DNA from 4 places in the Mesorhizobium sp. M1A.F.Ca.IN.020.04.1.1 genome. Region 1 is predicted to be linked to each of the others. Evidence: predicted binding sites of a transcription regulator. Region 1 holds the regulator's gene; each other region holds the start of a gene.
What was found. Region 1 encodes LexA, which represses DNA repair genes until DNA is damaged. Its sites were predicted from a motif close to TGTTCNNNNTGTGTTCNG; they were not measured.
Positions count from the first base shown of each region.

Region 1 (7,136 bases):
TTTAGGAGGTGCGTGCCAGATTGGGCCAAGGCCTAATGTTGCACTGCGAAACACACCTTTCAATGCCAATCTTCTTGGGCCAGTTCGCTCCTAATCGATTTGATCCGCAACCCGCGCCAGGCTCTCCTCACGGCCGAGCACGGCGAGTACATCGAACACGCCGGGCGAGGTGCTGCGGCCGGTGAGCGCGGCTCTCAGCGGTTGGGCCACGGCGCCGAGCTTATGGCCGCCGGCCTGCGCAAAGTCGCGAATAGCGGCTTCCGCGGTTGCGGCGCTCCATTCGCTGGAGATCGCGGCGAGCGCGGCATGGGTACCGCGCAAAATGGCGCGGGCGTCGCTGCCAAGCAACCCCGCAGCCCTTTCGTCGAGCTGCAAGGGCCGCTCGGCGAACAGGAAGCCGGCTCCATCGACGAGCTCGACCAACGTCTTTGCCCGCTCCTTGAGGCCCGGCATGGCAGCAAGCAGCTGTGCCTGGCGCCTGTCGTCGAGCTTGGCCGCAAGCGCCGGGCCACCCTCGAGATAGGGCAGGGTGGCTACGAGAATATCAAATAGCGCCTTGTCGTCCATCTTGCGCATATGGACGCCGTTCAGCGCCTCGAGCTTGGCGAAGTCGAACCGGGCGGCGCCCTTGTTGACGTCGGCGATGTCGAACCAGGAGATCATATCCTTGATCGACATCACCTCGTCGTCGCCGTGGCTCCAGCCGAGCCTGGCCAGATAGTTGAGCAGGGCCTCCGGCAGATAGCCCATGGCGCGATAAGCCTCGACGCCGAGCGCGCCGTGGCGCTTCGACAGCTTGGCGCCGTCGGCACCATGGATCAGCGGGATGTGCGACATCGACGGCACGGTCCAGCCCATGGCGTTGTAGATTACGGTCTGGCGCGCGGCGTTGGTCAGGTGATCGTCGCCGCGGATGATGTGGGTGACGCCCATATCGTGATCGTCGACGACGACGGCATGCATGTAGGTCGGGTTGCCGTCCGAGCGCAGGATGATGAAGTCGTCGAGGTCCTTGTTCGGGAATCGCACCTCGCCCTGCACGCGGTCGTGCACGACGGTCTCTCCTTCGGTCGGCGCCTTGATGCGGATGGCGCCCTTGACGCCGGGAGGCGCCTCGGAGGGGTCGCGGTCGCGCCACTGGCCATTGTAGCGCGGCGGCAGCCCCTTGGCCCGCGCCGCCTCGCGCATCGCCTCCAGCTCGGCAGGCGTCTCATAGCTGTAATAGGCCTTGCCCAGCCGTACGAGCTCCTCTGCCACCTCACGGTGGCGCGGCGCTCGCTCGAACTGCGACACGGCCTCGCCGTCCCATGAGAGGCCGAGCCAGGTCAGCCCGTCCAGGATAGCGGCTGTCGCCGCTTCGGTGGAGCGCTCGCGGTCGGTGTCCTCGATGCGCAGCAGCATCGTGCCGCCCGTGTGCCTGGCGTAGAGCCAGTTGAACAGCGCCGTGCGCGCCCCGCCGATGTGCAGATAGCCGGTGGGCGAGGGGGCAAAGCGGGTGACGACCTTGTCGGACATGGAACTCTCGGAAGAAGCTCTGAAGCGGGCATGATTGCGCGGACTTTCGCGCGGTGGGCGTTCATGTAGCATAGGAGGTCTGGGGCGCAAGGGGCAGACCCGATGGCTGGACGTGGCCGGGGTGCGGAGGATGGCGAGAAGACGACGGCTGGCGTGAGCGAGCGCCTGCTGTTTGCCGACACCGTGCCTGCTGAGGCAGTACCGGTTTGGGTTCCCGTGCCGCGTCCGGCCACCGAGATTTCGGACGGCGACGCCGTCGTGAAGCCGCCTCCGCCGGCAGCCATCGACTTGATCCGCAGGCGGTTCCGCCGTGCCTCGTTTTCCGCGATTCGCCGGGGTGTGGCCGAGGCAGCCTCCACCGAGCTCGACCGCGGCATCGGCTTCCTCCTGGTGCCGGTGTTCCTGGCCGCCGGCGTGATACTCTATTATTCCTTGAGCGCCGAGCCGGATCTTTACAGACCGCTGGCGGCGGTGGCGCTGATGGCTCTATGCGCGGCGGTTTCGCGTCCCTGGCTGAAGACACACCTGGTCTTTATGGCGGCGTTGTTTTGCGCGCTGGGATTCGTCGCCGCGAAGGTCGAGACCTGGCGCGCCGCTACACCGATGCTCGGCTCCGAAATCCAGACGCGGCTGACAGGCCGCGTCGTCATCGCCGAGGAAATGGCCAATGGCCGCGTCAGGCTGACCATCGATCTCGTCTCGACCGCGCATCCAAAGCTGCGCTACGCGCCGGATCGCGTCAGGCTTTCGGCACGCAGGATCCCGGCCGGCATGAAGGCCGGATCGCTGGTGATGGGTTACGCGCGGCTTCTGCCGCCGACCGGGCCGGTCCGTCCCGAAAGCTATGATTTTTCCTTCGACAGCTATTTTTCCGGCATCGGCGGCAGCGGATTTTTCCTCGGCGACCCGAAAGTCATTCCGCCAACCGACCCGATCGCTCAGACGAGCATCGCCTCGGCCATCGAGAACGCGCGCGAAAATATTGCCGACCACATCAGAAGCACCGTCGGCGGACCCGAAGGCGAGATTGCCGCCGCACTGATCGTCGGCGTGCGCGCCGGCATTCCCGAGGACATCAACGAGGCGATGCGGCGGACCGGCATCTATCACATCATCTCGATTTCGGGCCTGCACATGGCGCTGGTCGCCGGCACGGTCATGCTTCTGCTGCGCGGCGCCTTTGCGCTGTTCCCGGATTTTTCGTCACGCCGGCCGGTGAAGAAATATGCCGCGACAATCGCGCTTATGTCGATCGCCGCCTATCTCGTCATCTCCGGCGTGGTGGTCGCCGCCGAGCGAAGCTTCATCATGCTGGCCGTCATGCTGATCGCCGTGCTTTTCGATCGCGCCGCGCTGACGATGCGCAACTTGGCGATCTCGGCCATCGCCGTCATCCTGGTGTCGCCGCATGAAGTGGTTGGCCCGAGCTTTCAGATGTCGTTCGCGGCAACCGCCGCCCTTGTCGGCGCCTATGCCGGCTGGTCCGACTACCGCGCCGGCAAGGTGAGAGCGCCGCCGGACAAGCGTTCGTTCCTGCGGTTCATGTCGCACAAACTGGCAGTCGGAGCAGGTGGCGCCGCAATGACGTCGATCATTGCCGGAAGTGCCACGGCGCTGTTTGCCATCTGGCATTTCCAGCGCGTCTCGCCGCTCAGCCTGCTGGCCAATCTCGCGATCATGCCGATCGTCACGATCGTGATGTTTCTCGCCGTCGCCAGCGCGGTCATGATGCCGTTCGGCTTCGACGGGCCCTTCCTCTATTTGATGGGCAAGGGCCTGGCGGCGATGATCGCGATCTCGGCGTGGATTTCGGAGTGGTCGCCGGTCGATGCCGTGGGCCTGATCTCGATCCATTCGGTGCTGCTGGCGACGATCGCGCTCGTCATCGCCACGATGGCGACTACCTGGCTCAGGCTGGCCGCAATTCCTTTCGCTGCCGCGGCCGTGATGATCATCCCGCAGGTGCGCACGCCGGACCTGCTGATCTCGGAGGACGCGCATCTGGTGGCGATGCCGATCGGCGGCGGCGAACTCGCCATCAATCGCGCCCGCTCCAACGAGTTCACCACCGATAACTGGAAACGTGCGCTCAAGGCCGAAACGATCGTGCCGCCGGAGACATTCGCCAAGGGCACGCTGGACTTGGCCGATCCGGTCGACCTGCCGCCTGGATCGCCCTTTTACTGCACGGGCGATCTCTGCATTGGCCGGCATCCATCAGGCGCGATCGTCGCGCTCGCCGAGAACCGCGAAGCTGCCCGGCCTGCCTGCGACTTCGCAGACCTCATCGTCATCAACGACGCCACGGCCTACAATCCCTGCCACGATCCGCGTATCCTCGTCGTCACCAAGCGGCAGCTCGCGCGCGACGGCAGTGCCGCCGTCTTCTTCGATCCGCAATCGGCGACGGCGCGAGCAACCATTCAATACGCCGTCGAAAAACCGTACCGCCCTTGGCACGAACAGCGGCGCTACTCGCGTGAGGCGAGGGGGTTGGCGCCTTACAAGAAGCCCGAGAAGCCGGAAGCCAAGCCGCAGCCCCCTCAGTAGCGGCGGATGAGCCCGACGAGCTTGCCCTGAACCTTCACGCGATCGGGACCGAAGATGCGCGTCTCATAGGCCGGATTGGCAGCCTCGAGCGCGATGGAGGCGCCCTTGCGGCGGAAGCGCTTCAGCGTCGCCTCCTCGTCATCGACCAGCGCCACGACGATCTCCCCGGGGCTCGCAGTGCTGGCGTTGCGGATGATGACCGTGTCGCCGTCGAAGATGCCGGCCTCGATCATCGAGTCGCCTTTGACCTCGAGCGCGTAGTGCTCGCCGCCCGCGATCATGTCCGGCGGCACTGTGATCGAATGCGTCTGGTGCTGGATGGCGTCGATCGGCACGCCGGCGGCAATGCGACCCATCACCGGGATGGAGACGGCTGAAACGGCGTCGTCGTCATTGCTGGGCGTCGGCGTGCGGGCGGGCGCCGCGGGTTTGATCTGGCGGCCGAGATTGCCTTGGCCGCCCTGGATGACGCTCGGCGAGAACTTCTTCGCCGCATTGAGGCCGGGCGCGATCGAGTCAGGTAGGCGCAGCACTTCAAGGGCACGCGCCCGGTTCGGAAGCCGGCGAATGAAACCGCGCTCCTCCAGCGCCGTGATCAGGCGGTGGATGCCCGATTTCGAGGCAAGGTCGAGCGCTTCCTTCATCTCATCGAAAGACGGCGGAATGCCGCTTTCCTTGAGCCGTTCATGGATGAACATCAGCAGTTCATGTTGTTTGCGCGTCAGCATGGCGGCCCCCGTGGGTTCTGAAACCAGAATCAGAAAAACAAACCCAGAACAAACACTATCTGTTCCAGTTGTGTTCCGCAACCGTTTAAAGTTTAGTGAATGTGTTGACGTTTTGTTCAGCGTAACATCAGAACGCTGCATTCCTCGCCGGCTTCAGCCGCCGGTGCGAAGGGTTGGCGCACGATCAGGCCATTGGCATCGGCGAGCATCCTCAACATCGAGGAATCCTGGATGCCGAACGGTGTTGCGATCAACGCCCCCGCATCTTCGCGGACCACGGCGCGCACATAGTCCTGCCTGAGATCGTTGGCGTGCATTGCGACGCCTAACCGAGCCGTGCGGATTTCCTGACGGCAGGACCGGCCGCCCAGCCGCGCCAGAAGCGGCTTCAGGAACAGCTGCGAGCAGACCAGGCTTGCGACCGGATTGCCGGGCAGGCCGATGCAGCGAATGTCGCCGAGCCGGCCAAACATCAGCGGCTTGCCGGGACGCATGGCGATCTTCCAGAAGTCGAGCTGCATGCCTTCGCCGGTCAGCACGTCATGGATCAAGTCGTGGTCGCCGACGGAGGCGCCGCCAAGCGTGACGATGACGTCGGCGCCGGCCTTGACCGCCTTCTTGACCAGGGCCGCGATCGCGTCCTTGCGGTCGGCGGCGATGCCGAGGTCGAGCGCGCGCGCGCCGACCGACTGGGCCGTAGCTGTGACGCCACAGGCATTCGACGAGATGATCTGGTCGGGGCCGAGCGCGCTGCCCGGCGGCAGCAATTCATCGCCGGTGGCGATGATGGCGAGCAGCGGCTGCCGCACCACGTTGAGACTCGGATGGTTGGCCGATGCCGCCAGCGAAAGCGCCGCCGGATCGAGCTGGCGGCCTTTTTCGAGGAGCAGGTCGCCCTCGCAGAAGTCGAGGCCGCGGCGACGGACGTTTCGTCCCTCCACGGTCGGCTCGGTCACTTCGATGCCGCCGCCGCCGAGATCGCGGACATTCTCCTGGATAACGATGGTATCGGCGCCTTCGGGGAGCGGCGCGCCGGTGAAGATGCGCACGGCCTCGCCCTTGCCGACAGAGCCGGTGAAGCCACGCCCGGCGGGGGCCATGCCGATCACGGAGAGCCGGGCCGGCGCCGAGGCTACGTCGGCGGCCCGTACGGCGTAGCCGTCCATCGCCGACGCATTGAAGGGCGGCTGGGTGCGCAGAGCCACCACGGGGTCGGCCAGCACCCGGCCGGACGCGTCGGCCAGCGGCACGCTTTCGCCTGGCAGCGCGGTCGCGCCGTCCAACAGGCGTTGGAGCGCGTCAGCGACTGGAAGCAAAGCCATGCTAAGGACCTACCTTGTAGTCGCCCGACTTGCCGCCGGTTTTCTCGACCAGCCTGATGCCGGAAATCGCCATGCCGCGGTCCGCTGCCTTGGCCATGTCGTAGATGGTGAGGCAGGCGACCGACGCCGCGGTCAGCGCCTCCATTTCCACCCCGGTCTTGCCGGTAACCCTGGCAAGCGCGCTGACCCTCAGGCCGGGAAGCGCGTGGTCGGGCTCGATCTCGACGGACACCTTGGTGAGAAGGAGGGGATGGCAAAGCGGGATGAGCTCATGCGTCTTCTTGGCCGCCATGATGCCGGCGAGGCGCGCCGTGCCCAGCACGTCGCCTTTCTTGGCGTCGCCGGCCAGGATCATCTCCAGCGTTTCCGGCTGCATGGTGACATACCCTTCGGCGATGGCCGTGCGCGTCGTCTCGGCCTTGCCGCCGACATCGACCATGTTAGCTTCGCCCTTGGCGCCGAGATGCGTAAGCGCGGGCATCCTCAAACGGCCTCGGCAGGCGCCTTGCCCGTCAGCAGAAGGGCGGTCGCGGCGGCCACGTCGGCCTGCCGCATCAGGCTTTCGCCAACGAGGAAAGTGCCGATCTTGCTCTTTTCCAGCCGCCGGCAGTCCTGATGGGTGAAAATGCCGCTCTCGCTGACCAGCAGCCGGTCGTCCGGGACCATGGCGGCAAGCCGCTCGGAAACGTCGAGGCTGGTTTCGAAGGTTCTCAAATCGCGGTTGTTGATGCCGATCAGCCGCGACGAGAGGCGAAGCGCGCGTTCCATCTCCTGTTCGTGATGCACCTCGACCAGCGCGTCCATGCCGAGATCGAAGGCCGTGGCTTCCAATTCACTGGCCAAGGCGTCGTCGACGCTCGCCATGATGATGAGGATCGCGTCCGCGCCCCAGGCGCGGGCTTCATGAACCTGATACGGGTCGAAGAGGAAATCCTTGCGCAGGGCGGGCAGGCCAACGGCGGCGCGCGCTGCGGTCAGAAAGCCGGGCGCGCCCTGGAAGGACGGTGCGTCGGTCAGCACC
Region 1 is NZ_RZSN01000174.1:4,912-12,047, forward strand. Features, by position in the region: gene gltX (glutamate--tRNA ligase) at 91-1,515, opposite strand; gene EOA49_RS26020 (ComEC/Rec2 family competence protein) at 1,618-4,065, shown strand; gene lexA (transcriptional repressor LexA) at 4,059-4,793, opposite strand; gene glp (gephyrin-like molybdotransferase Glp) at 4,910-6,115, opposite strand; gene moaC (cyclic pyranopterin monophosphate synthase MoaC) at 6,117-6,596, opposite strand; partial or broken gene EOA49_RS26040 (indole-3-glycerol phosphate synthase TrpC) at 6,599-7,136, opposite strand, start outside.

Region 2 (7,136 bases), on a different contig from region 1:
GGATCGAATCCGGTGCGGTCGAGGATCGCTAGGATATGCAGGCCGGTGTTCTGGTCGACAAGCTGCGACGGCGACAGGTTGAAGGACAGGAACAGGTCCTTCGGCCAGTTGCGCGCCGCCTCGGTCGCCTTGCGCAGCACCAGCTGCGACAGCGGGCCGATGATGCCGCGCTCCTCGGCGATGGGAATGAACACGCTCGGCGGCACCATGCCGAGATCGCGATCGGTCCAGCGAGCCAGCGTCTCGAAGCCGATGGTGCGGCGACTGGTGAGGTCGACGATCGGCTGGAAATGCGGCTCGACCTCGCCGGCCGAGACGGCGCGGCGCAGCGCCTGCTCGATGCGGGTGACGCGCTTGGCGGCCTCCTCCATCTCGCGTGTGTAGACGACGACGCGGCCGCGGCCCGAGCGCTTGGCGTGGTAGAGCGCGGTCTCGGCCTTGTTGATCAGGATCTCTGTGGTCTCGTCGCCGGAATAAAACAGCGAGCAGCCGACCGAAGCCGACAATCTGGCGGTGCGCTCGCCGACATCATAGGGCGCCGACAGGATCTCGATCAGCATGCGCGATTTTTCGGCGGCCTGCTCCTCGCTGAACACCATCGGGTAGAGGAAGGCGAACTCGTCGGCGCCGATGCGACAGACGGTGGAGTAGCCATCCATCGAGGCGCGCAAGCGCATAGCCACCTGGATCAGGATGTCGTCGCCGGCCTTGTGGCCGAACAGGTCGTTGATCGGCTTGAAGCCGTCGAGGTCGAGGATGCCGACGGTGAATGGCGCGGGATCGTCGGCGCGATCGCTGATCAGGCGATCGACCTTGTCGTAAAAGCGACGATGGTTGCCAAGTCCGGTCAGCGGATCGGTGAAGGCCAGATCCGCGTTTTCCCTGCCTGGCTGCCCGGTGCCAAACGTCGTTTGCATCATGTCCCTGTTCTGACGGGGGAATTTGTAACCAGACTGGCAGCAAAGCGTTTAGGAAAGGTATCGGAAAATCGATTTTCTGAAGATCGCGAAAATGGGCCTTGGCGCCATGCCTGGCGGTCCAGGGTCTTTGGCGATGGAGGCTTAAACCGGGCATTAACAGCTTCAATAAATAGTAAAGCGGCCCGGAGACGCCGGCATTTGGGACCGGCATTGGCGCGGCTGGTCGGCTGGGCCCGGGCACCGGAGATAGGCATGCCGCACGAGGTCCGCAACGAGCCGGCGATCGCCGTGCTCCTGCCCTGCTACAATGAGGAGCTGACGATCGGTGAGGTCGTGCGGCGCTTCCGCGAGACGCTGTCCTCCGCGACGATCTATGTCTACGACAACAATTCGAAGGACCTGACCGCGCTCAGGGCCCGCGCGGCCGGCGCGGTCGTCGTGCGCGAACCGCGTCAGGGCAAGGGCAATGTCGTGCGCCGCATGTTCGCCGACATCGACGCCGACATCTATGTGATGGCGGACGGCGACGGTACCTACGCGCCGGAAGATGCGCCGCAGCTGATCAACACACTCTTGACCGAGCGCTCGGACATGGTGGTGGGCACCCGGCGGGGCGTCACCGACGACGCCGGCCGCTCCGGCCACGCCTTCGGCAACCGCATCTTCAACCGGCTCTACAAGGGCCTGTTCGGCGCCGATTTCACCGATATCTTTTCCGGCTACCGGGTCTTTTCGCGGCGCTTCGTCAAGAGCTTCCCGGCGGTTTCCGGCGGCTTCGAGATCGAGACCGAGATGTCGGTCCATGCCTCGCAGCTCAAGCTGCCGGTGAACGAGATGGCGCTCGACTACGGCCGCCGCCCGGAAGGCTCATCGTCGAAGCTGTCGACGTTCAGAGACGGCGCCAGGATCCTGTGGATGTTCGCCATGTTGGTGAAGGAGACGCAGCCGCTGCGTTTCTTCGGCACGTTTGCCCTGTTCTTCCTGGCGGCCAGCATCGGGCTGATGATCCCGGTGCTGATCGAGTTCGCCGAGACAGGACTTGTTCCGCGCATGCCGACCTGGGTGCTGTCCGTTGGCCTGCTCCTCTTGTCCATGCTGGCGATGGTCACCGGGCTGATCCTCGATTCGGTGTCGCGCGGCCGGGCCGAACAGAAGCGCATCTTCTATCTTTCCATCCCTGCCGGCCGCATCGAGCGACGCGCCGGCTTCAACGGCGAGGCCTCCCCGACGAGGGAGCCGGGCAAGCCCTCGCGAGCCGCCTGATGGTCCGGCTTGCCCGCTTCGTGCTTGCCGGCGGCATCGGCTTCGTCGCCGATGCGGCCGCGCTCTGGCTGCTGCTTTCCGTCACGCCGCTCGGACCGCTGGCGGCACGCGTGCTGTCGATCGGCTTCGCGCTCACCGTCACCTGGCAGATCAACCGGCATTTGACCTTTGCGCCGTCGAGCCGAGGCATCGCGCAGGAGGGCGCGCGTTACGGCGGGGTTGGCGTCGCCACCAGCATCGTCAATTATCTCGCCTATTGTGCCCTTCTGTTCGCGCTGCCCTCCCTGCCGCCGCTGGCGGCGCTGACGGTCGCCTCGCTGGTCGCGATGGCGCTGTCCTTCGTCGGCTATTCCCGGCTGGTCTTCGACCGATAATCTCTGGCCGATTGGCAGAAGCCGCCGATTTCCCTATATCGGCGGCAGAGATTGCCGGAGACCCGAGATGCCGTTGAAAATCGCCGTCCAGATGGACCATGTCTCGACGGTGTCGATCGCCGGCGACACCACGTTCGCGCTGTCGCTGGAAGCGCAGCGGCGCGGCCACAAGCTTTTCCACTACACGCCAGACCGGCTGTCGATGCGGGGCGGCAAGGTGTTCGCGCGCGCCGAGGAGATGCAGGTGCGCGACGAGAAGGGCAGCCATTATTCGCTAGGCGAGCCGGTGCGCACCGATCTGTCGGAGATGGACGTGGTGCTGCTCAGGCAGGACCCGCCCTTCGACATGAACTACATCACCACCACCCACATTCTGGAACGCATCCATCCGAAGACGCTGGTGGTCAACGACCCGGCCTGGGTGCGCAACAGCCCGGAAAAGATCTTCGTCACCGAATTCCCGGACCTGATGCCGGAGACGCTGATCACCAAGGATCCGCAGGAGGTGGCCGCCTTTCGCAAGGAGTTCGGCGACATCATCGTCAAGCCGCTCTACGGCAATGGCGGGGCGGGCATCTTCCATCTGCACGAGGCCGACCGCAACCTCGCCTCGCTGCTCGAAATGTTCGGCCAGCTGTTCCGCGAGCCCTATATCGTGCAGCGCTACCTCAAGGACGTGCGCAAGGGCGACAAGCGCATCATCCTGATCGACGGCGAGCCGGTGGGCGCCATCAACCGCGTGCCGGCCGAGCACGATTCGCGCTCCAACATGCATGTCGGCGGCCGCGCCGAGAAGACCGAGCTGACGGAGCGCGAACGCGAGATCTGTGCCCGCATCGGGCCGGCGCTCAGGGAACGCGGCTTCATCCTCGTCGGCATCGATGTCATCGGCGACTACATGACCGAGATCAACGTCACCTCGCCGACCGGCGTGCGCGAGGTGCGGCGCTTCGGCGGCGCGGACATTGCTGCCCTGTTCTGGGACTGCGTCGAAGGGAAGCGGAAGTAGCGCCCCTCAGCTGCCCGGTGGGCGGGACCGTATGTTCCCGTAATGTTCTTGCTTAAGCCGCAAATCTGTGGTTGTCTAACCTGATCCCGCTCGCCGCCTGATCGCAGGACCGGCGAGCGAGCCGGTATCCGGGGGCTTGAGACAAGATGGTAGCGCGGGTTCGCACGGTGGCTTTCCAGGGCATCGAGGCCGTGCCGGTCGATGTCCAGGTGATGATCGCGCCGGGCAAGGTCGGCATGCAGATCGTCGGTTTGCCGGACAAGGCGGTGGCAGAGAGCCGGGAACGCGTGCAGGCCGCGCTTCATGCCTCCGGCCTGTCGATGCCGTCGAAGAAGGTGACGGTGAATCTCGCGCCGGCGGACCTGCCCAAGGAAGGCAGCCACTACGATCTGCCGATCGCGCTCGGATTGATGGCCGCGCTCGGCGCCATTCCGGGCGATATGCTGGCCGGCTATGTCGTGCTCGGCGAATTGTCGCTCGACGGCACCATCGCCGCTGTCGCCGGCGCGCTGCCGGCGGCGATCGGCGCCAACGCCGAAGGCAAAGGGCTGATCTGTCCGTTCGCCTGCGGGCCGGAGGCAGCCTGGGCCGGCAAGGATTTCGATATCCTGGCGCCGCGCAGCCTGATCGCCATCGCCAACCATTTTCGCGGCACCCAGGTGCTGTCGCGTCCCGAGGCCGGCATCCAGGTCGCCGCGCGCGATCTGCCGGACCTTGCCGACATCAAGGGCCAGGAAAGCGCCAAGCGGGCGCTGGAAGTGGCGGCGGCGGGCGGCCACAATCTCCTGATGGTCGGACCGCCGGGCTCGGGCAAGTCGATGCTGGCGCAAAGGCTGCCCTCGATCTTGCCGCCGCTGGCGCCGAAGGAGCTGCTCGAGGTCTCGATGATCGCGTCGGTGGCGGGCGAGCTCGGCGAAGGCAAGCTGACAGACCGACGGCCGTTCCGCGCGCCACATCATTCGGCGTCGATGGCGGCGATGGTGGGCGGCGGCTTGCGCGTGCGGCCGGGCGAAGTGTCGCTTGCGCATCACGGCGTGCTGTTCCTCGACGAGTTCCCGGAATTCGCGCCGCAGACGTTGGACGCGCTGCGCCAGCCGCTGGAGACCGGCGACTGCGTGATCGCGCGCGCCAACCACCGCGTCACCTATCCGGCGCGCATCCAGCTGGTGGCGGCGATGAACCCGTGCCGCTGCGGCATGTCGGGCGAGCCCGGCTATCGCTGCCTGCGCGGCGAGCGCTGCCGCACCGAATACCACGCGCGCATTTCCGGCCCGCTGCTCGACCGCATCGATCTCAGGATCGAAGTGCCGGCGGTCTCGGCAAGCGACCTGATCCGGCCGGACAAGGCCGAGGCCAGTGCCGCTGTGGCGCAGCGCGTGGCGCGCGCCCGGGCCATGCAGCGCGAGCGGCTGGAAAGGCTGGGTGCGGCGGCCACCACCAACGCGCACTGCCCGCCTTCGGTCATCGAGGCGATCGCCAGGCCCGACGCCGCCGGGCTGACGCTGCTCAAGGACGCCAGCGAAAAGCTCGCCTTCTCGGCGCGAGCCTATCACCGCGTGCTGAAGGTCGCGCGGACGCTCGCCGATCTCGACGCCAGCGAAACCGTCGGCCGCATCCATCTCGCCGAGGCGATCTCCTACCGCATGAGCGCGGAGCGCATGGCGCAGGCGGCGTAAGGTCCCTGGCGAGCTTCGCGGCGCTACCCCGCCCGGTCCTTCGCCTTCAGCTCCAGCCTGCGCGCATGCAGCACCGGCTCGGTGTAGCCGTTGGGCTGGACTGTCCCCTTGAACACCAGGTCGCAGGCGGCCTGGAAGGCGATCGACTTGTCGAAATCCGGCGCCATCGGCCGGTAGAACGGGTCGCCGACATTCTGGCGATCGACGATCGCCGCCATGCGCTGCAGCGAATCCCGGACCTGGATCTCCGAGCACACCTTGTGGCGCAGCCAGTTGGCGATGTGCTGCGAGGAAATGCGCAGCGTGGCGCGGTCCTCCATCAGGCCGACATCGTTGATATCGGGCACTTTCGAGCAGCCGACGCCCTGATCGATCCAGCGCACGACATAGCCGAGAATGCCTTGCGCGTTGTTGTCGAGCTCGCGCTGGATCTCGTCCGGCGTCCAGTTCGGCCGCACCGCCACGGGCACCGACAGGATGTCGTCGAGCCTGGCCTTCGGCCGGCTCCTCAGCGCCGCCTGCACGGCGTGCACATCCACTTTATGATAGTGCGTGGCGTGCAGCGTCGCCGCGGTCGGCGACGGCACCCAGGCGGTGTTGGCGCCGGCCTTGGGGTGCGCGATCTTCTGTTCCAGCATCGCCGCCATCAAATCCGGCATCGCCCACATGCCCTTGCCGATCTGGGCGTGGCCGGCGAGGCCGCATTCCAGGCCCGTATCGACGTTCCACGCCTCATAGGCGGAAATCCAGGCCGCCTGCTTCATGTCGCCCTTGCGGATCATCGGGCCGGCTTCCATCGAGGTGTGGATCTCGTCGCCGGTGCGGTCGAGGAAGCCGGTGTTGATGAACACGACGCGCTCCCTTGCGGCGCGGATCGCTTCCTTGAGGTTGACGGTGGTCCGCCGCTCCTCGTCCATGATGCCCATCTTGATGGTGTTCTTGGCCATGCCGAGCAGGGCCTCGACGCGATCGAAGATTTCCACGGCGAAGCCGACTTCCTCCGGCCCGTGCATCTTGGGCTTCACCACATACATCGAGCCGGCACGGGAGTTGGCGCGGCGGCCGTTGTCGCCGACATCGTGCAGCGCAATCAGCGCGGTGAGCGCCGCGTCCATGATGCCTTCCGGCACCTCGTTGCCGTCGCGGTCGAGGATCGCCGGATTGGTCATCAGGTGGCCGACATTCCTCACCAGCATCAGCGAGCGTCCGGGCAGCAGCAGCTGGCCGCCATTCGGCGCCGTGTAGCGGCGGTCCGGATTTAGCTTGCGGACAAAGCTCTTGCCGGCCTTGGTGATCTCTTCCGCCAGATCGCCCTTCATCAGCCCGAGCCAGTTGCGATAGACGACGACCTTGTCCTCGGCATCGACCGCGGCGACCGAATCCTCGCAATCCTGAATGGTGGTCAGGGCGGCCTCGAGGACGACGTCGGCAATGCCGGCCGCATCGGTCTTGCCGATCTGACTGGCATGGTCGACGACGATCTCGATATGCAGGCCGTTCTTTACCAGAAGCACGGCTTCCGGCGTGGCGGCGTCGCCGCGGTAGCCGACGAACTGCTTCGGGTCGGCAAGCGTGGTGGCGCCGGCGCCTTCGCCGACCTTCAGCGCGCCGTTCGCCACCGAGAGCCCGTTGATGCCGGCCCATTTGCCGGTGGTGAGCGGCACGGACTGGTCGAGGAAGTCCCTGACCCAGGCGATCACCTTGGCGCCGCGCGTGGGATTGAACGCCTTGGCTCTTTCGGCACCTGCGGTCTCGGGAATGGCGTCGGTGCCGTAGAGCGCGTCATAAAGCGAGCCCCAGCGCGCATTGGCGGCATTGAGCGCATAGCGCGCGTTCATCACCGGCACGACCAGCTGCGGCCCGGCGACGACCGCGATCTCCGGATCGACATTTT
Region 2 is NZ_RZSN01000032.1:29,219-36,354, forward strand. Features, by position in the region: gene EOA49_RS09760 (EAL domain-containing protein) at 1-917, opposite strand, end outside; gene EOA49_RS09765 (glycosyltransferase) at 1,173-2,183, shown strand; gene EOA49_RS09770 (GtrA family protein) at 2,183-2,557, shown strand; gene gshB (glutathione synthase) at 2,625-3,566, shown strand; gene EOA49_RS09780 (YifB family Mg chelatase-like AAA ATPase) at 3,713-5,242, shown strand; gene EOA49_RS09785 (malate synthase G) at 5,266-7,136, opposite strand, start outside.
Region 2: a site for LexA is predicted at 3,599-3,616, ahead of EOA49_RS09780 (YifB family Mg chelatase-like AAA ATPase). Genes of this name have one in related genera too.

Region 3 (7,136 bases), on a different contig from region 1:
CCGAAATCCTGGCGCTCGACAGTCGTCACCATTCCGGTCATCAGGCTGCATGGCACGATCATGCCCGGCGGCGGCCAGTTACGGCCAAGCCTGTCGCTCGCCTCGACGGCCGGGCTCATCGAGAAAGCGTTCGGCTTCGACGCGCCGGCGGTTGCGATTTCGATCAACTCGCCGGGCGGCTCGCCGGTGCAGTCGCGGCTGATCTTCAAGCGCATCCGCGACCTGGCGGCAGAGAAGGATAGACGAGTGCTCGTCTTCGTCGAGGATGTGGCGGCCTCCGGCGGCTACATGATCGCAATCGCCGGCGACGAGATCTTCGCCGACCCTTCCTCGATCGTTGGCTCGATCGGCGTCGTCTCCGCCTCCTTCGGCTTCCCCGAGCTGATGAAGAAGATCGGCATCGAGCGGCGCGTCCACACCGCGGGCCAGAACAAGGCCGTGCTCGACCCCTTCAAGCCGGAAAAGAGGGAAGACGTCGAGCGGCTGAAAGCCTTGCAGCTCGAAGTGCACGAGACCTTCATCGATCTCGTCAAGGAACGGCGCGGCACCAAGCTCAAGGACGACCCGGATCTGTTCACCGGACTGTTCTGGACCGCCAAGAAGGGTCTCGAGCTCGGCCTCGTCGATGCGCTGGGCGACATGCGCAGCGTGCTCAAGACCCGTTTCGGCGAAAAGACGCAGCTCAGGCTGATCACCGCGCCGCGCGGGCTTTTCGGCCGTTTCGGCTTGTTCGGATCGCGTTTTTCGGCGCCGGACATCGCCGCGGCCGCGGCCAGCGGCGTCATCGATGCGGCGGAAGAGCGCGCGCTGTGGGCGCGCTTCGGGCTTTGAAAAAGCCATGATTGCGTCTAGCATGGCCGCTTGACCGACCCATCCGGCCGGCCTTGCCGCGAGAAACGCGGGAGGAGTTGTGAGATGCCGCAGATCATTTTCTTCGTTGTCGTCGGCGCCGCCGCCTATTTCGGTTATCGCGCTTTCGTACGCGAGGCCGAGCGCGTGACGGCCAAGATCCGGCGCACCGAGAAGCAGGCGGCCAACGGCACGATGGGAACGCTGGTCAAGGATCCGAAGACCGGCGAGTACCGTCTGGCCAAGGACTGAACACCATCTCGCCAGCAGCCGACATTCTGGAGGCCGAGGCCAAGTCCCGGACATGGCTTGCGCCTGCCAAGATCAACCTTGCGCTGCACGTCACCGGACGGCGCGCCGACGGTTATCACCTACTCGACAGCCTTGCCGTGTTCACGCGCTTCGGCGACCGGCTCGAGATCGAGCTGGCGCAAGACGATGCGTTCTCGGCGTCTGGTCCCTTCGCCGCCGGTGTGCCAATCGATGGCGACAATCTGGTACTCAAAGCGCGCGACGCGTTGCGGCGGGAAGCCGGCGCGCAACAGGCGCCACCAGTCGCCATCCGGCTGGAGAAGAACCTGCCGGTCGCTTCCGGCGTCGGCGGCGGCTCGAGCGACGCGGCGGCGGCGCTCAACGGCCTTTCGCGCCTCTGGAAGCTCGACATCGGGGAGGCGGGGCTGGCGCGGATCGGGCTGACGCTCGGCGCCGATCTGCCGATGTGCCTCAAGGCAAGGCCGCTCATTGCGCGCGGCATTGGTGATGAAGTGTCGCCGCTGACGGAGTTTCCGGCGCTGGCGCTCATCCTGGTCAACCCGGGCGTGGCCGTTTCGACACCCGAAGTGTTCAAAGCGCTTTCCAAACCTGACAATGAGGCATTGCCGCCGCTGCCCGGCCGCCTCGATTTTCACAGCATGCGCAATTGGCTCGACACGACGCGGAACGATCTCGAACCTGCCGCTCGCGCCATCCAACCGGCGATCGGAGATGCGCTCAAGGCGCTGAAAAAAGCGGGAGCCGCCTTTGCCCGCATGTCGGGCTCCGGCGCTACCTGCTTCGGCCTGTTCGAGACTGGCAATGTCGCCAAGCGCGCGGCGATCGACATCCGCCGCCGCCATCCCAGTTGGTTCGTGGCCGCGACGCGCAGCATGGAGACCGACTGATGGCCAACGAAAGCCGCCCCTTCATCCCGGTGCGCATCGCGGTGCTGACCGTTTCCGACACGCGCAGCCTGGCCGAGGACAAATCCGGGCAGATATTGGCCGACCGCATCGCAGAGGCTGGCCATATACTGGTGGCTCGCGACATCGTCACCGACGACCGCGAGAAGATCCGCGAAAAAGTGCTCGCCTGGTCGAGGGATGAAACGGTGGACGTCGTTATCACCACGGGTGGCACCGGCTTCACCGGCCGCGACGTAACGCCGGAAGCGCTGGAGCCGATTTTCGAAAAGCGCATGGACGGCTTTTCGGAAGTCTTCCACCGGATTTCCTATGACAAGATCGGCACATCGACGATCCAGAGCCGGGCGACCGGCGGCGTCGTCAACGCCACCTTTATCTTCGTGCTGCCGGGCTCGCCCGGCGCGTGCAAGGATGCTTGGGACGGCATCATCAAGGCGCAGCTTGACTACCGGCACATGCCCTGCAACTTCGTCGAGATCATGCCGCGGCTGGACGAGCACCTCAGGCGCCGCGGCAAGCCGGAGTAGCGGCCCCGTCCGGCTCAGCGGATGACCGGCTCGCCGTGGAAGCGGCGGCGCGACGGCCGCGAGACGCCGAAGCCGATTTCCATCATCAGCCGCGGCGTATGCGTCGGCACCGTTCCCATATGGAAGCCGAACGGATCCTCGACGAAGCCGAGGCCCGCCTCGCCCGTCAGCGTCGCAGCGCTTTCCGGACCGTAGACGTCCAGCACGTCTTCCGCGGGGTGGCCGACCAGAAGCGTGAGCTGGTGCTTGAGCGCGCGGCGCCTGTGGCTGCCGCGGACATAGACATGCGGGCCGGTGCCGGCGTCGACCGGCACCAGATAGAAGAAGAATTTCAGCATCCGCCAATCGTCGAGATCGAAATGGTATTTGCCGAGCGAGGCGAGATTCTTGTCGGCATCCGAGGCCTTGCCGGTCGGAAAGCTCCACCACACGCGCGTCGTGATCAGTTTCGCCTGGCCGCCGAGATAGTGCTGCGCGACCTCGAGGAGCAGCGGATCCCGCTGGATGGCAAGCGCCGCCGGGCAATCGAGAATGCGTTCGAAATAATGCCCGCTGAGCAGCGAGCGGCCGAAACGCTTCTCCGCCTCGGCATGGTCGCCCGGAATGAATTCGAGACGGCGGTCGAAATTGCCGAAACAGGGCGTGCGTTGCGCAAAAACGGCGATCTCCTCATGGATCGCCGACGGCAGCGTGAACCCCGAAAACAGTCCATCGGAGCGAAGCGCCGCGACCACCGCCTCGCGATCGACGCCGGCAAACATCGTCTCTCCCGCATTGTCGAGCGGGCGAACGCGTCTGGCGCCTAGCCAGTGCATGCGGCGCCCCGGCATGGTGCGCGCCAGCACGAACATCGGCAGCCAGGCCGGATTTTCGCGTAGATCTTTCAGATAGGTCGGGATGCGCACGGCGATGCGCCTGAACAGGCTGCCATTACGAGCGATCGCCTCCAGGCTGGCCGCGCCTGAATTGTCTGGAGTACCAAGGTTCATCGGGTTCCTCGTATGCACGGCGTCCGACGAAGCGCCAGCCGTCTGCCGCTTCATCGTCACCCAATCCCGATTGTCCCGCTTCAAGCAGATGCTAATCCACTGCAGGTTTTTGTGCAATGCACAATAGAATGGGCCGGCAAAGTTCGCGGCCTTTTTCTCTCTTTTCGCCTTCTGGAGAGAAGGAGGGCATGCGCTCACTTCGGCGGCGCCACCCAGATTTCGGCATTCAGCCTTCTGGTGGCGAGGCCCCGCGCCAGGGCTTCGGCGCTGCGGGCGCTTTTCGCCAGCACCGTGGCCTGGCGCTTGCTGATGACAAGCCCTTCCTCCAGAGCCCGGTTGCCCGAAAAAACCCGGACCAGAAACGGCGTGCGATTGCCGCGGGCGCGTGAAAAACGCGCCGGCATCGTCTGCCTCGCCGCGTGAGCGACGACGTCGTCGATCCAGCCTTCGGCGAGCCGGGCGCCGGGTTCCAGAAGCAGGAGCCAGTCGCCCTTGGCCTGGCCGATGCCTGTTGCGATGCCGCCGGCGACAAGGTGGCAGCCGGCATGCTCGGCGACGCGATGCGTCTGGTCGGTCGAGCCGGTGTCGCAGACGATGACGTCGCGCACCACGCCCTCGACCGCGCCGCCGATCAGCGAGGCCAGCGTGCGGGCAAGGCCTTCTTCGTCGTTCCTGGTTTCGATGAGGACGCTGAGCATTTTAGCCGAATAGCGGAAAGCGCGGCGCTGCGCCAGTTGCGCGTTCTGAACGAAAAAGTTCTTGCTTTGTTCTCATTGGCAAAATAGGAATAGTTTCATGAACAGAGCGATTCGACAGCCTGCCGACAGTCCCTGGGAGAGGGCGAAAATGGAACAGATCGTGCGCGCCGACATTGCCGCTTTCGGAGCAGGCAGAGCCGAGATGGCAAATGCAATGATAGAACAGAGCGGCATGCGCGTGCGGCCGGACCGCAATCGCGGACGCTCCGCGGGCATCAATCCGTCCGGCCGCTTCGAGCCGGTCAGCCGGCATGTGTTCGACGATGGCTGGAACTCGCTGGAGGAACTGCCGCCGTTCAAGACGGAGGTGCAGGTCGAGAAGCCGCGCACCATCATCACGCGCAACGAGTCGCCGGACATTTCCTTCGATCGTTCGATCAATCCCTATCGCGGCTGCGAGCATGGCTGCGTCTATTGCTTTGCCAGGCCAACGCATTCCTTCATGGGCCTGTCGCCGGGGCTCGATTTCGAATCCAAGCTCTTTGCCAAGCCCGATGCGGCGCGAATGCTGGACAGGGAATTGTCGAAGCCCGGCTACCAGCCGCGCACCATCGCCATCGGCACCAACACCGATCCCTACCAGCCGATCGAAAAGCAATACCGGATCATGCGCGAGATCCTGGAGGTGCTGGAGGCGCGTGGCCATCCGGTCGGCATCGTCACCAAGTCGGCACTGGTGACGCGCGATATCGACATCCTGTCGCGCATGGCCGAACGCGGCCTCGCCAAGGTGGCGCTGTCGGTGACGACGCTCGACCGCATGCTGGCGAGAACCATGGAGCCGCGCGCCTCGACGCCGACAAAGCGGCTGGAAGCGATAAGGCAGCTTTCGGATGCCGGCGTCCCCGCCTCGGTGATGGTGGCGCCGATCATTCCCGGCCTCACCGATCCGGAGATGGAGCGCATCCTCGATTCGGCGCGCGCCGCCGGCGCCAGGGAGGCAGGCTATGTCGTGCTGCGTCTGCCGCTCGAGGTGGCGCCGATCTTCAAGGACTGGCTGTTGCGCCATTATCCGGATCGCTACCGGCATGTGATGTCGCTGATCCGCTCGATGCGCGACGGCAAGGACTACGATTCGGAATGGGGCAAGCGCATGAAGGGCGCCGGACCCTATGCCTGGCAGATCGGCCGGCGCTTCGAGATCGCCGCCAAGCGGCTCGGCCTCAATGCCGAGCGGCGGCAGCTTCGGACCGACCAATTCGTCGCAGGCTCCGGCGTCGGCGAGCAGTTGATGCTGCTGTGAAGATGATGCCGGCCGCGAAGGCCGGCGGCTAAGGCAACTCGGGAGGCAGAGTTTTGCGCCCGGATTGCGATCCGCTAACCCTCTGTTTTGATGTAACTTCGTACGGAAGGCCCGCTACGCACTCTTCCTGGAATTGCTCAAGAATCCCGTCCGGCCCAGTCCCCCGGCCGTGAGACGGTGCCCTCCCGGTCCGACGCCCCATCCGACCCGGAGGGACTTGCGGAGAATCGGAGCCGATGCGAACCTCGCCGCACCATGGCTCGCGCGCGTTCCGATTCTCCGCTTCTCTTCGAAATGGTCGAGAAGCCCGACTTCTCGATTGAAACGAAAGCGATGGCCGAGGGGCTGTGGCCGGTAGCGGGGATGGACGAGGCGGGCCGCGGGCCGCTTGCCGGTCCGGTGGTGGCCGCGGCCGTGGTGCTCAACCCGGCCAACATTCCCGAAGGGCTCGACGATTCCAAGCGCCTCACCCATCTGCAGCGCGAGGCGCTGTTCCTCAAAATCCTGGGCTCGGCGCTCAGCGTCTCGATGGCCTCGATCAGCGCCGAAGGCATCGACAACAGCAACATTCTGAAAGCCAGCCTGGAAGCCATGCGTCGCGCCGCCGCCGGACTGTCGCTGCCGCCCAAACTGGCGCTGGCGGACGGCCGCGACGTGCCGCCAGGGCTCACCTGCGAGGGACGCGCGCTGATCAAGGGCGACCAGCGCTCGCAATCTATCGCCGCCGCCTCGATCATCGCCAAGGTGATGCGCGACCGCATGATGTGCGGCTGCGGCGGCCATCATGAGCATTACGGGTTCGAAATGCATATGGGCTACGCGACGGTCCGCCACCGGACCGCGATCGAGGCGCATGGCCCGGTGGCGCGACTGCATAGGGCGTCGTTCGCACCGTTCCGGTTTGGCGGCGTCGAGGTGGCGGAAGCGGAAGAGAGCTTCGAGGGAATAGATTAATCTCCCCTCTTGAAGGCAGGCTGAGAGTCGTCGCGCGTGAAGCGCCAACGCCCTCAGTCGCACAAGGGGTTGAGCTCTACGCGCAACGGCCCCCTCTGTCGCCTTCGGCGACATCTCCCCCTCAAGGGGGAAGATTATTCGCGCCCAAAACAAAAAAGCCGCCGGGTTGCCCAGGCGGCTTCATGTCAGCAACGGCAGAGCCGCTCAGTTCAGCTTGGCCTTCACGTCCTGCAGCGCCGACTTGAACAAATCGGCGCCGGCCTTGGCGTCGACCTTGGCGGCAAGCAGCGCACGGGCGGCCTCGACGGCGATGTCGACGGCGCTGGCACGCACCTCGCCGATCGCTTCGCGCTCGGCCTGGCTGATCTTCTGCTCGGCAAGCGCCGTGCGCCGGGCGACGTAGTCCTCGGTCTTCTTATGCGCCTCGGAAGCAAGGAGCTCGGCCTCGCGCTTGGCGGCGGCGACGATGTCGGCGGCCTCCTTCTCGGCTTCCTTGCGCTTCTGCTGGTATTGGCCGAGCAGCTGCTGGGCCTCTTCGCGCAGGCGGCGCGCTTCCTCGAGCTCGCTGCTAATCTTGGCCGCACGGGAATCGAGCGACTTTGCGAGCATGCCCGGCACCTTCAGATAGATGACGG
Region 3 is NZ_RZSN01000156.1:974-8,109, forward strand. Features, by position in the region: gene EOA49_RS24780 (S49 family peptidase) at 1-831, shown strand, start outside; gene EOA49_RS24785 (hypothetical protein) at 916-1,101, shown strand; gene EOA49_RS24790 (4-(cytidine 5'-diphospho)-2-C-methyl-D-erythritol kinase) at 1,128-2,009, shown strand; gene moaB (molybdenum cofactor biosynthesis protein B) at 2,009-2,557, shown strand; gene EOA49_RS24800 (hypothetical protein) at 2,572-3,546, opposite strand; gene EOA49_RS24805 (glycosyltransferase) at 3,741-4,244, opposite strand; gene EOA49_RS24810 (PA0069 family radical SAM protein) at 4,393-5,547, shown strand; gene EOA49_RS24815 (ribonuclease HII) at 5,803-6,501, shown strand; gene EOA49_RS24820 (F0F1 ATP synthase subunit B) at 6,706-7,136, opposite strand, start outside.
Region 3: a site for LexA is predicted at 4,301-4,318, ahead of EOA49_RS24810 (PA0069 family radical SAM protein). Genes of this name have one in related genera too.

Region 4 (7,136 bases), on a different contig from region 1:
GTATAGTGACGGGGAGAGGGGCGCTGCCATCGCCGGCTTCGCCAATCGCCAGCATTGCAGGAGCCGACATCGCGGCCAGGCCCTTTCTCCCCGTCACTATACGGGGAGAAATGCCCGGCAGGGCAATGAGGGGCGGCGCCGGCTTCGACAATTAGCCAGAACGCAAATGAGTTCTATGGTGCCGCGCCTTGCCTCGCCCGCTGCAAGCCGGCATAGATCGGCCATGACCTCTGACACCTACCGCCCGCGCCGCTCCGTGCTCTACGTGCCCGCCTCAAACGACAAGGCGCTGGCCAAGATCGCCTCGCTCGCCTGCGATACCGTCATCATCGACCTCGAGGATGGCGTGGCGCTGGCCGACAAGGTTTCCGCCCGCGACAAGCTTACCGGCATCCTCGCCGCGCGGCCGGCGCGCCGCTGCGAGATGGTGGTGCGCATCAATCCGCTCGGCAGTGAATGGGGCATCGACGACCTGTTGACCGTCGCCAAGGCAGAGCCCGACGGCATTCTTTTGCCCAAGATCGGCACGCCGCGCGACATCCTCGAGGCCGGCGACCTGCTCGACGACAATTTCGCCCCAGATACCGTGAAACTCTGGGCGATGATCGAGACGCCCAAGGCGCTGCTCAACGTCGGCGCCATCGCCGAGCTTGGCCGCGATCCCTCTTCCCGCCTCGCTTGTTTCGTCGCCGGAACGAACGATCTGGTGAAGGCAACTGGCATTTCGGCAACGCCCGACCGGCGCTATCTCACGCCCTGGCTGCTGCAGCTTGTGCTCGCCGCCCGCGCCGGCGGCCTCGACGTGATCGACGGCGTCGCCAACGATTTTCGCGACCTCGACGCCCTCGCGCGGGAATGCGCCGAGGCGGCCGCCATGGGTTTTGACGGCAAATCGCTGATCCACCCCGCCCAGATCGAGCCCGCGAACCGCGCCTTTGCGCCCGCGCCGGAGGCGCTGGCCAGGGCGCGGGCGATCAGGGAGGCGTTCTCACGGCCCGAAAATGCCGGCAAAAGCGTCATTGCGCTGGACGGCCGCATGGTCGAGCGGCTGCATCTGGCGGATGCCGAGAAACTTCTGGCGAAGGCCGCAATCATCGGCGCATGATGCGCTCGAGCGATTCCAGGAAAGATAGACAAGCATTGGTCACGACAGGGTCGAAAATGAAACTCTACCGCTTTCTGTCCGGTCCGGACGATTCCACTTTCTGCCATAAGGTGACGGCGGCCCTGAACAAAGGCTGGCACCTGTTCGGCTCGCCGACCTATGCCTATGACAAGACGACCAAGTCGATGCGCTGCGGCCAGGCCGTGGTGAAGGATATCGAGGGCCAGGAATACACCTCGGACACCAAGCTCAGCGATTGGTAGGAAAGGACGGCAGCCCTCTCATTCGTCACCCCGCCGCTGCCTGCTCGGCCGCTTCCTCGATCCGCTCCATGTCGTCGTCCGACAGGCCGAAATGGTGGCCGATTTCGTGGATCAGCACGTGGGTGACGATGTCGCCCAGCGTCTCCTCGTTCTCGGCCCAATAGTCGAGGATGGCGCGGCGGTAGAGCGTGATGCGGTTCGGCCCCTCGCCGGTTTGCGGGTTCCAGCGCTCGGCGATGCCGCGCCCCTCGAACAGGCCAAGCAGATCGAAGGGCGTCTCCAGCGACAGGTCGTCCATGATCTCGTCGGTCGGAAAATCGGCGATCTGGATGATGATCTCGCCGGTGAGCTTGCGGAACTCCTCCGGCAGATGGGCGTAGGCCTCCAGCGCCAGAAGTTCCATCTCATCCATCGATGGCGAGAGTTGGTCATGCCAGATGCGGGTCTTGTAGATGCGGGCCATGAGGTTTCCTTTGACCTCGGCATATAGGCTTTCGCGCCTGTCGAGGCAAATGGGCCGGCGGCTGGATCTTGGAAGCTGAAAAGCAGAAGGAATAAATTCCTTGCGACTCCGCTTGACTCTTCCAGGCCCCTCTGGAATCTATAAGAACATAACAGGAACAACTACTGCCGGAAGTGAACGTCATGGCGATAAGCGTCGTGGCGCGGGAAACTGTTTTTGCCCTGCGCCGCCAGATCGCGAAGATCGAGGGAACGCTGCCCGAGCGCCTGGAAGCGCCGGCTTCCGGCGCGCCAAAAGCGATTCCAGGAACAGTGCGAAGCGGTTTTCCGTCCGGACTTGCAAAAAAACAAATAGCTGGCGATGCCGCGGGATCGGATGTCACCCCCGAAATCACCATCGTCCGGCGCGGCCTCGCTGTGGCCTCGCCGGATGCCTTCCTGCATACCGGCATAGAACGCCTCGACACTGCCCTCGGCGGCGGCGTGCCCAAGGCGGCGCTCAGTGAAATCCATGGGTTGGAGACCCGCGATGCCGGCGCCGTGGCCGGCTTTGCGCTGTCGCTCGCCAGCCTGATCCTCAAACAGAAGCAGGGCCTGCCGGTCCTCTGGATCGGAACGGCGGAGATTTTCCGCGAGGCCGGCTTTCCCTATGCCAGGGGCCTCCACGCCTTCTTCGGCATCGAGCCCGAACAATTGCTGTTTTCCGAAGCGCCGAAACTGGTCGACGCGCTGTGGATCGCCGAGGAGGCCGCCCGCATGACGGCCTTCGCCGCCGTCCTCCTCGAGATCCGCGGCAGCCCGCGGCTTCTCGACCTTACCGCGACGCGGCGGCTGCACGCCCGCGCCCAGAGCGCCGGCCGGCCGGTGTTTTTGCTGCGTCAGGCCGGCCAGGCCGAGCCCACCGCGGCGCCCGTGCGCCTCATTGTTTCGGCAGCGCCCGCGGCGAGCCGCGAAACGCTCGCCGGCGCGCTGGCCGGCTCGATCGGCCGCCCCGCCTTCACCGTCGATATCGGCAAGAGCCGCACGGCCCTGCCCGGACAATTCACACTGGAGTGGAACCCCGATGAGCACGCTTTTGCCGAAAGAAGGCCCGAGGAAGAGCGGGCAGCGAATTCTGTCGCTGTGGTTCCCCTATCTTTGCGCGGAGCGGATCCTGCGCCAGCGTCTGGGGCGGTCCTGGCGTTCCCGGCCCTCGCATCACCTGCCCCCATCTTGCCCACCGCTTGTGATCAGCCATCGCGACAGCAACGCCCAGCGCATCGCAGCCCTCGACGAGCGGGCTGAGGCGCTGAAGCTGAAGCGCGGCATGGGCATTGCCGACGCGCGCGCCATGCATCCGTCGATCGATGTGGTGGAGGCCGACCCGGAGGCCGACCGCCGCCTGCTCGAAGGCCTCGCCGACTGGTGCGACCGCTACACGCCGCTGGTGGCGATCGACGGCGAGGACGGGCTGTTTCTCGACGTCACCGGCTGCACGCACCTGTTTGGTGGCGAGCGGGCCATGCAGGACGAGATCCTCACCCGTTTCTTCCAGCAGGGTTTCGATGTTCGCGCCGGCCTCGCCTCGACGCCGGGCGCCGCCTGGGCGGCGGCGCGCTTCCACGGCGACCGCATCGTTGCCGGCGGCGAGGAGGCGGCGCTGCTTTCGCCCCTGCCGCTTTCGGCGCTGCGCATCGCGCCGGAAACCCGCGCCAGCCTGGAAAGCGTCGGCCTGCGCACGGCGGGGGCGGTGATGGCCGCACCCCGCGCGCCGCTCGCCCGCCGCTTCGGCGCCACCTTGCTTCTGCGCCTCGACCAGGCGCTCGGCCGGCTCGACGAGGCGGTGTCGCCGCGCCTTCCCGTGGCGCCGCTCTCGGTCGAGCGCCATCTTGCCGAGCCGATCGTGCTCACCGACGACATCGAGCGGCTGGTGAGCCGGCTTGCCGTTGCCTTGAAGGCCGACCTCGAGCGCCGCGGCGAAGGCGCGCGGGCGCTCGCCCTTCTCCTCTTCCGCGTCGACGGCGCCGTCAGCCGCATCGCGGTCGGCACCTCGCGGCCCATGCGCGAGCCGCAGCTGATCCGAAAGCTGTTTCACGAACGGCTGACCGCGCTGGAACAGACCATCGATGCCGGCTTCGGCTTCGACCTCGTGCGGCTGTCGGTGCTTTCGGTCGCCGCCTTCGACATGCTGCAGGGCGACCTTGCCGGCGAGACAAGCGACGATGACGCCGACATCGCTTTATTCGCCGACCGCGTGCGTGCCCGTCTCGGCGAAGCCGCCGTGCTGAAGCCGGTCGTCGTCGATAGCCACCTGCCGGAGCGCGCCGTTACCACGGTTCCTTTCGCGGAGGCGCCGCAAAGGCGCAGGCCGCCGAAGCCCGACCGGACAGCACCGCCGATGACCATCTTCCCGCCGGAGCGGCCGGTACGGCTGTTCCGCTCGCCCGAGCCGATCGAGGTGCCGGCGACCGAGATCCCCGAGGGCCCGCCGATGAATTTCCGCTGGCGGCGCGCGCTTTATCGCGTCGCCCGCGCCGAAGGGCCGGAGCGCATCGCCGCCGAATGGTGGCGGCAGCTGCCCGGTGAGGAAGAGGCGCCGACGCGCGACTATTACCGCATCGAGGACAGCGAAGGGCGCCGCTACTGGCTCTACCGCCAGGGCCTCTACAGCAGCGCCTCGCATGCCGCGCCGCGCTGGTTCATGCACGGCGTCTTCGCATGAACGCGCTGACCGCCATCCCCTATGCCGAGTTCGGCATCCAGTCGAACTTTTCCTTCCTGCGCGGCGCCTCCAAGCCCGAGGAGCTGGTGGTCACGGCGAAATTCCACGGCTTTTCCTCGATCGGCCTTGCCGACCGCAACACGGTCGCCGGCGTCGTGCGGGCCTGGCAGCAGGCCAGGGTCGAGAAGCTGCCCTATCATCCCGGTTGCCGCCTGGTTTTTTGCGACGGCACGCCGGACATTCTGGCTTACCCCCGCGACCGCAAGGGCTGGGGACATCTCTGCCGCATGCTGACGCAGGCCAATCTGCGCGACGAGAACGAGAAGGGCGCGACGCTGCTCGAACTCAACGACCTTCTCGAATGGGGCGATCTGATGTCGCTGGCGATCCTGCCCAACCTGTCGGGAGGCGCGGAAGACAATCTGACGCTCATTAGCCGGCTTAAGGATCGTTTCGGCGCCGCGCTTCGGCTTGCCGTGGCGCCTGATTACGGCGGCAACGACCGCTTCCGTATCGAGCAGGCGGCGGCGATGGCCCAACATCTGCACATCCCGCTGATGGCGACCAACGACGTGCTCTATCATGCCGCCGACCGCCGCCCGCTGCAGGACGTGCTGACCGCGATCCGCCTCAACACGCCGGTTTCCGAGGTCGGGCTGGAGCTGACGGCAAATGCCGAGCGTCATCTGAAGACGCCGCTGGAGATGGCGCGGCTTTTCCGCCGACACCCTGAAGCGCTGGCGGAGACGCTGCGCTTCGCCGACGAGCTCACCTTCTCGCTCAGCGACCTCGAATACAATTATCCGGACGAGCCGACGGAATCCGGGCTCGGACCGCAGGCCGAGCTCGAACGCCTGGCGCGGGAAGGAGCGGCCGTGCGCTATCCGGCCGGAATCCCGGAAGAAGTGCTGCGGCGCATCGGCAGCGAGCTCGCTTTGATCGAGCGGCTGAACTATGCGCGCTATTTCCTGACCGTCTATGACATCGTGAAATTCGCCCGCAGCAAGGGCATCCTTTGCCAGGGGCGCGGCTCGGCCGCCAATTCGGTCATTTGCTTCTGCATCGGCATCACCGAGATCGGCCCTGACCGGATCGATGCCCTCTTCGAGCGCTTCATCTCCGAGAAACGTAACGAGCCTCCCGACATCGACGTCGACTTCGAGCATGAACGGCGCGACGAGGTCATCGCTTATATTTACGAGAAATACAGCGCCAAGCGCACGGCGCTGGCCGCCGCCGTCATCAGCTATCGCGGCCGCTCCGCCCTGCGCGAGGTGGCGAAGGCCATGGGCTTGTCCGAAGACGTCCGGAGCGCCCTGTCGAGCACCATCTGGGGCTGGTCGACCTCGGAGCTCGGCGAAAGGGAAGCCAATGCCGGCGGCCTCGACCGCGCCGATCCGCTGTCGCGGCAGGTGCTGGAACGCGCCAACGAGATCATCGGCTTCCCCCGCCATCTCTCCCAGCATGTCGGCGGCTTCGTCATCACCCGCGACCGGCTCGACGAGGTCGTGCCCATCGTCAAGACGGCGATGGAAGAGCGCAAGATGGTCGAGTGGGACAAGGACGATCTCGACGCGGTGAAGATCCTCAAGGTGGATGTGCTGGCGCTCGGCATGCTGACCTGCCTGAAGCGAGCCCTGACCTTGCTCACGCATCATTATCCGCAGGCGCGTGACAAATACGGCCGGCCGCATCAGTTGAGCTCGCTGCCACCGGAGAACCCTCGCGTCTACGACATGATCTGCCGGGCCGACACGCTGGGCGTCTTCCAGATCGAGTCACGCGCCCAGATGTCGATGCTGCCGCGGCTTAAACCGCGTGAATTCTACGATCTCGTCATCGAGGTGGCTATCGTGCGGCCCGGCCCGATCCAGGGCGACATGGTGCACCCCTATCTGCGTAGACGGCAGGGCAAAGAGAAAGCCGAATACCCGAAGCCGGAATTGAAGGAGATTCTCGGCAAGACGCTGGGCGTGCCGCTGTTCCAGGAGCAGGCGATGAAGATCGCCATCGTTGCCGGCGGCTTCCAGCCGGGCGAGGCCGATGAGCTGCGGCGCGCCATGGCCACCTTCAAGCGCACCGGCACGATCGGCAACTACCGCCAGCGCATGATCGACGGCATGGTCGACAAGGGCTACCAAAAGGAATTCGCCGAACGTTGCTTCAAGCAGATCGAAGGCTTTGGCGAATATGGCTTTCCGGAAAGCCATGCCGCCTCCTTCGCGCTGCTGGTCTATGCCTCCTGCTGGTTCAAGACCTTCTATCCCGACGTCTTCTGCGCCGCGATTTTGAACTCGCAGCCGATGGGGTTCTATCAGCCCGCCCAGCTGGTTCGCGACGCGCGCGACCATGGCGTGGAGGTGCGCGAGGTCGATATCAACCATTCCGTCTGGGATTGCAGGCTGGAGGAGGCCGGTTTCGATCCTTCGCGCATCCTCGAACGCCATGCCTCGATGCGCGGCGTCATCGAGACGGCTCATGCGGTGCGGCTTGGCTTCCGTCAGATCAAGGGGCTTTCGGAGGAAGGGATGGAGGCCGCCGTCGCCCGGCGCGGCGACGGCTATCGATCGGTCAGGGATGTCTGGCTGCGTTCGGGCCTCGATGT
Region 4 is NZ_RZSN01000019.1:16,968-24,103, forward strand. Features, by position in the region: gene EOA49_RS06760 (CoA ester lyase) at 224-1,105, shown strand; gene EOA49_RS06765 (DUF1737 domain-containing protein) at 1,162-1,368, shown strand; gene EOA49_RS06770 (metallopeptidase family protein) at 1,394-1,831, opposite strand; gene EOA49_RS33360 (hypothetical protein) at 2,014-3,114, shown strand; gene EOA49_RS06780 (DUF6504 family protein) at 3,056-4,531, shown strand; gene EOA49_RS06785 (error-prone DNA polymerase) at 4,528-7,136, shown strand, end outside.
Region 4: a site for LexA is predicted at 1,974-1,991, ahead of EOA49_RS06770 (metallopeptidase family protein). Genes of this name have one in related genera too.